Linked DNA regions of Thermoleptolyngbya sichuanensis A183. The protein of the gene in region 2 interacts with the protein of the main gene of each other region in a pairwise test. Links are inferred from orthologs where the notes say so. Each region holds a gene or a part of one and is shown on either strand. Other genes may lie near its edges.

The links.
Region 1: the proteins of HPC62_RS02565 (region 2) and ftsZ interact in binary tests that used the Bacillus subtilis proteins (3 or more experiments, as listed by UniProt). The link is inferred for Thermoleptolyngbya sichuanensis A183 from one-to-one orthologs.

The regions. Positions count from the first base shown.
Region 1 is NZ_CP053661.1:5,320,977-5,324,211, forward strand. The notes cover bases 230-3,144. They hold ftsZ (cell division protein FtsZ), read right to left. Parts: upstream 2,334-3,144; coding sequence 1,125-2,333; downstream 230-1,124. Other genes in these bases: HPC62_RS22095 (TIGR02450 family Trp-rich protein), read left to right, coding at 846-1,085; HPC62_RS22105 (hypothetical protein), read left to right, coding at 2,550-2,768; HPC62_RS22110 (cell division protein FtsQ/DivIB), read right to left, coding at 2,932-3,144. Also shown: upp (uracil phosphoribosyltransferase), read right to left, coding at 1-169; more of HPC62_RS22110, read right to left, coding at 3,145-3,235. UniProt on the Bacillus subtilis protein: Essential cell division protein that forms a contractile ring structure (Z ring) at the future cell division site. The regulation of the ring assembly controls the timing and the location of cell division.
Region 2 is NZ_CP053661.1:581,662-584,922, forward strand. What follows is about bases 204-3,144. They hold HPC62_RS02565 (cell division protein SepF), read left to right. Parts: upstream 204-1,356; coding sequence 1,357-1,932; downstream 1,933-3,144. Other genes in these bases: HPC62_RS02560 (phosphoglucomutase/phosphomannomutase family protein), read left to right, coding at 204-270; proC (pyrroline-5-carboxylate reductase), read left to right, coding at 2,135-2,899; HPC62_RS02575 (M28 family peptidase), read right to left, coding at 2,977-3,144. Also shown: more of HPC62_RS02560, read left to right, coding at 1-203; more of HPC62_RS02575, read right to left, coding at 3,145-3,261. UniProt on the Bacillus subtilis protein: Cell division protein that is part of the divisome complex and is recruited early to the Z-ring. Probably stimulates Z-ring formation, perhaps through the cross-linking of FtsZ protofilaments. Its function overlaps with FtsA.

The DNA.
Region 1 (3,235 bases), 4.7 Mb from region 2 along the record:
TTTCAGTGGTGGGCAGCCAGTCGCGGGTGGCTTCGTAGGTTAGCCAGCGCCCCAACTCGGTCATGGCGCTGCGAAACAGAACCGTAGGCGTAGATTCGTCGCGGGCAACCGAGAGCCAGTGCTTGATGAGCGGATGGGAGGGGACGTAAACGCGGAGGGTCAGGGACATGGGGGGTTGGGGGTTAGAGTTGTATCGATTTTGGATCAGGACTTACGCACTTGCGATAGGCGCTTTGGGTTCTGGACGATTTCTCGCGGGCTGCGCCCGCGAGAAATCGTCCAACTGCGTAAGTCCTATGGATTTTGGATTGGCGGTTTTAGATTGGCAATCCTGGCGATCTGAGGCTTGGTCTGGCTTCTAGTCTTGACTTTCAGGTATTTACGGAAGAGGGGGTTTACGGAAGAAGGGGCGATCGCAGCGTCTTGGTGTAGATTTTAGATTTGGCTCATCGGTCAGGTGCAATGCTAGCAGCAGGGTACAGGCGGTTTACAGTTAAAAGAGCAGCTAAAAGAACAGCAGAAAGAGCGTGATCGATGGTTCAAAAAGCTCCGAAACGGAGTATTCCTGATCGGCTTGCTTGATTTCATCGGCCGGAGCAAAAGGGATGCAAGTCTGCAATCTGGATTATCATATCAACGTTTTTTCACAGAAATTGCGCCACAGAATTGCTTTGGACGACTGCTTGGGTGTGAGATCCATGCTCCGAGGCGAAGCGGCGAATAAAGCAGCGGGTAAAGCGGCGAATAGAATTGCTGGAAGCCTGTAGACGCTCGACGGGCAATCCAAAATCGCAGCAAATCCAAAATCGCAAATCCAAAATCGAGAATCGACATGGGAGGTGGCCATGCCCAAAAAGCAAAAGTTTCCCCATTTAGTAGGGTCTAAGTGGACTTCGCTGCAAACCACTTGGGGTTGGCGACATTTTCAGGTGGTCAACCGCAAGAATGAAGGCGAGTGGGTATTCGCTGAAATGGTGGCATCGTGTGATCTCAGCGTGCGGTTTTGGATTAATGCAAAACAGCTCAAGGAGCGATCGCTCTGGCAGGCAGGCTGGCGATCGCTCCAAGAACAGTCCATTGAGTGAACCCAAAAATGAGTGAACCCAAAAATGAACCCCAAAAATCTAGCGGGTCGGCGGACGGCGACGTTGTAGGAATTCGGGAATATCCAGCCCCGGCCGCAGGCGCGGATCAGCGGAAGGCGCAGTGGGCATCGTGCCGATGGGTGGAGCAGTGACCGTGCGCTTGAGCGGAGCCACCCGGCTAGACTGCAATGCCGCCACTTCCCCTGGCGCAAAGCCCGTCGCGATGACCGTAATCTGAACTTCTCCCTGGAGGCGATCGTCAATCACCGCGCCAAAGATGATGTTGGCATTGGGATCAACCGCTTCGTAGATGATTTCGGCCGCCGCATTCACCTCATGCAGCGTCAGGTCAGAGCCGCCGCGAATATTGAACACTACGCCGCGTGCGCCATCGATGGAGGACTCCAGCAGCGGTGACGAAATGGCAGCCGTAGCCGCCTCCCGCGCCCGCGACTTGCCCGTGCCGATGCCGATGCCCATTAGGGCAGACCCCGCATCGGCCATCACCGCCCGCACGTCTGCAAAGTCCACATTCACTAAACCGGGAATGGTGATGATGTCGGAAATGCCCTGAACGCCCTGGCGCAGGATGTCGTCTGCTACACGAAAGGCATCTTGTACAGGCGTTTCGGCTGAGATAACGGTTAAAAGCTTGTCATTGGGGATGACGATGAGCGTGTCTACCCGGCTTTGCAACGCCCCGATGCCCTCTTCTGCCTGGGAGGTGCGGCGCTTGCCCTCAAAGGTAAAGGGGCGAGTCACTACGCCGACCGTCAGAGCGCCGACTTCCTTCGCGACTTCCGCCACGATGGGAGCCGCGCCCGTGCCCGTGCCGCCGCCCATGCCTGCGGTGATAAATACGAGGTCAGCGCCTTCCAGCGCGGTGGCGATTTCATCCCGCGATTCTTCGGCAGCCTTTTCACCCACTGGCGGGTGCCCGCCTGCCCCCAGCCCACGGGTCAGCTTCTTGCCAACCTGGAGGCGGTTCGGCGTGGCGGCATTGGTCAACGCCTGAGCATCGGTATTGACCGACCAAAACTCGACTCCAGAGACTTGGCTGGCAATCATGCGGTTAATCGCGTTGCAGCCGCCTCCCCCTACGCCAATGACCTTAATCCGGGCCAGGCTGCTCGGCACGATGTCGCTATATCCAGAGTCGTCTGAGAGGGACGGTTTCGTGTCGTGGCTCTGGCTTAGATGAAGCCCAGAGTTCGCGCCTGCATTGGCAAAAGGGTTCGCATTATTCATTGGTCAAAAAAGTGGCTTAATTCGTTAACCAGGCAGGAAAGCCCAGGCATTATATTTACATCAATACTACACGCGCAGTCCGCATCCACATCTCCAAATTCCACCTTTGATGGCAATTCTCTAACGTTCGCTAACGCAAAGAGGCTACGGAGCAGCGGAAATGCCTGATGCAGCCTCAGGCTCGGCGGATTTGGACATTTAGTTTGAACGGTCAACTTGAACGGTTCATTGGAACGGTTCACTGAAACGGTCGACTGGAACTATCAACTTGGACACGATCCAATTGACCGGGACTGGGAGTGGGGCTATGAGCAGTGGCTCTGGTCATTCGAGAGCGATCGCAGAACACCCCGATTATTCATGATGGAAACCCAAACCAGCCGAACGCTCAAAACCAGTGGAAATCAGAGCCAATCGCTATCGGCGTTCTATTAGCGTGATCCGTTAGCGTGATCCAAGAGATTTCTAGACGATTTCTCAGGAGGGAATGTGAGGCCTAATTCTAACTAAATATAGTGCAACTTGATTGGAAAACAAACGAAAGTTCTGGGTGAGAGCGTTGAGCCGATTTGAACCGACTGGGGCAGGGGCGCTGACTCTACCAGGCGGCGGGTGGGGCGATCGCCGGATCGGAAATTGCGTCAGGACTGGTCGGATCGGTCAAGCTCCCTGTCTCAGCGTTTGACCCAGCCCCAGTCTCTTGATCCCAGCCAGCCTCATCGTCGGGATTGGATGATGACGGACTAGGGAGGCGCATGTCTCGCGTTTGGATGAGGGGATTGTCGGGATTTTGCAGATCAATATAGACGACCTGGCTGAGATCGAGCTTGGTGGGCAGTTGTCGAAGCTGGTCGAGGGCGCGGAGTTGGGCCGGAAAGCGAGAACTGTAGCCGCCCAGGTGA
Region 2 (3,261 bases):
ATTGACCTGCCCCTGGCCAGCATGGACGTGCGATCGCGCTTGTTGAACCAGCTCAAGACCCAGCCCCCCCAGGCGATCGCCGGACAGTCGGTGCTGAGCATCCTGGATATCGACGGCTACAAGTTTCGTCTGGCAGATCAAAGCTGGCTGCTGATCCGCTTTAGCGGCACAGAACCCGTGTTACGCCTCTATTCGGAAGCCGCTACCCCAGAGCGTGTGCAGCAAAACTTGCACTGGGCCAAGGACTGGGCCAACTCTATTTCCGGTTAAAACAGCCCTCCGCCTTCTAGTTAAACCTTCTAGTTAAAACAGTCCTCCGCCATGCTAGCGAGGATTGGAGGTGCAGCGACTGATTCATTACTGATTTATTACTGATAGGACTTACGCACTTGCGATTGAAGTTCCTGGGTTTTGGACGATTTCTCGCGGGCGCAGCCCGCGAGAAATCGTCCAACTGCGTAAGTCCTAACTGATTCATTATTGGGTTCGTCCGCAGTGGCGGCTGCTCAAAGGCCCCACTCCAGCTATGGCAGTGGGGTTTTGCGATTCGGCATCCCGATATTTTGTGAGCAGGCTTTGTAAACCCCTGCTTTCTGCGATCCGATCGGGAAAAATCGCTGAGTGGAGCGGGCTTGATCCGTAGCCAATTCTGATAGGGAAATTGTCTCATCTGCTTCTAGGATGGCTGCCAATCTTGCAGGGGATTGATCAGCAGACCGGGACGCGCGATCGCCATTAATAGGTTTTCCTGATCAAACCTGACCCAAGTGCATGGATCCCAGTCTAGAATTCAGGCTGAATTACCGCTTGGGCGATCGCTCCTGAGTTTAAAGACTGACATCCAAGCAGGCGATCGCAGCATTCTAGGATGGTTAGATCGGCTAGGCTGCTCGATTGATTAACAAACCTGATCGGTGCAACCTGGGGATAAGATCAAATGCCAAATTAAACCAGGCTGCCATGACTTGAGAATTCTGGATTGGTTAGATAAACTGTGAGGGCGATCGCGCCTTGTGCCATTGGCAATTTTTTTGAATCAATTCCGAATTGGGGATTGATTTTCTAAATCTGTTATATACTGATAACTCAAAACAAGTAACTTGAGCGGAATTTCAAGCCCGTTGGGTAAGCGCTTAGATTATTAATTTATGCTTAAGCCTTATCGCGGTCGGGTTAATAGGGCACTCTCGCCTGAGTGTGTGAAGTCTCGATTTGAAATCTCCACTCGATGTTAGAGTTTGCCCTGGCATGATTGTCAGATTTGTCGGATTTGTCAGATTTGGTTGTCAGATTTTGATTGTCAGATGGGATTGTCAAAAATTAACCCAATTAACGTTATGTGATGGAGCGTGACCTGTGAGCATTTTTTCTAAGCTGCGTGACTTTGTGGGCCTGAATGATCCGGCCGACTATGAATATGAGTACGACGAAATGGACGGACAGGAATATCAGAATCTCTATCAAGAAGAGAACGTCCAGCCGCTCGTCGAAGAAGAACCGCGCCGTCGCCGGATGCGCGATCGCCCGCTGATGACCACTGATGTTGGCTCCGGTATGAGCAACGTGATTGGAATGCCCGGTGTAAACGGCATGTCTGAAGTCGTGGTTATGGAACCCCGTACCTTTGAAGAAATGCCCCAGGCAATTCGCGCCCTGCGGGAGCGCAAGTCTGTCGTGCTAAACCTGACCATCATGGACCCCGATCAGGCACAGCGAGCGGTCGATTTTTTGGCCGGCGGCACCTATGCGATCGACGGCCACCAGGAGCGAATCGGCGAGAGCATTTTCCTGTTTACGCCCAACTGCGTCCAGGTCAGCACCCAGCTCAACCCGCCTGCGGACATCCCGCTCCAGCAGCCCATGCGTCCCGGTCGCCCGATGACCTCCCCCGCTCCGACCTGGGGCGCAGATCCGCAAGCTCGTATGGCTTAAGTTTCAGAGGTCGCACTCGCAATCTCCCCCTTTTGGCTGCTTTGCAACGGCTGCTCAATCCGGCCGTTCTGGAGCTTGGCTGAAGGGGGTTTTGTGCTGTCTGGGTCTTGTGCTGTTTGCAGCAGTGCAGCATACCCAGAGCGAGACATCCACAGCAAGAAAGGAGGCAGTCGTGAAGCTGGGAATAATTGGTGGCGGCGTAATGGCAGAGGCTCTGCTGTCTCGCCTGCTAGATCAGGGCGTGTGCGCGTCGGATGAGGTGACGGTTGGGGAACCTGCGGCGGCACGGCGCGAGTATTTGGCAGAAGAATACGGTGTGCAGGTGACGGCGGAGAATGCCGATGCAATGCAACACGCCGACGTATTGCTGCTGTCAATCAAGCCGCAGGTCTTTGACTCTGTGGTTCAGGCGCTCCCCATGACCTCGTCGTCGATGCTGGTGCTGTCGATCTTGGCAGGGGTTCCGCTGCATAAACTGGAGGCTGGCTTTCCCAATTGCCCCGTTGTGCGAGCCATGCCAAACACGCCGGCCACCGTGGGCGCAGGGATGACGGCGATCGCCCCAGGTCGGCACACCCAGCCCAGCCACTTGGCGCAGGCTCGACAAATCTTTCAGGCCGTGGGCGAAGTCGTAGACGTGCCTGAGTCGCTGATGGATGCCGTCACGGGGCTGTCTGGGTCTGGCCCGGGCTATGTGGCGCTGATTGTAGAAGCGCTGAGCGATGGCGGCGTGGCGGCTGGTCTGCCCAGGGCGATCGCCACTCAGCTTGCCATCCAGACCGTGCGCGGCACAGCCCAACTCCTGGCGGAAACCGGCCTCCACCCTGGCGAATTGAAGGATCGCGTCACCAGCCCCGGCGGGACGACCATTGCAGGCATCGCTGCCTTAGAACAAGCCGGGCTCCGCGCTGCCCTGATCGAAGCGGTCAAAGCCGCCGCCGGGCGATCGCGCGAATTAGGCGGCTAGGGTCTGCCAAATCGCCAGATGCGCTGCAAACCCTGCGGCCCCTTAATCCAAAATCCCCAATCCAAAATCAACCCTCCCTACAAGCCCTGAACCCCATCCACCAGACCCCGACAAACGCCCGTCAGGAAATCCAGATCGAGGGTTTCGGGGCGATCGCTGGCTTGGTGATAGTGGGGATTGCGCTGATCGGCGGTGTCGGTGAGCATCACAGCGGGATAGCCCAGATCCCAAAAGGGGGCGTGGTCGCTGCGGCGCAGGTCGGGCAGGGCGCTGGCGCGATTGGGGGCAGGAAACCAGTGGGCAGGCACTTGGCCGACCTGGCGCAGGCTGCGGCTGAGGCGCTGCATATCCAGGAAGGTTGT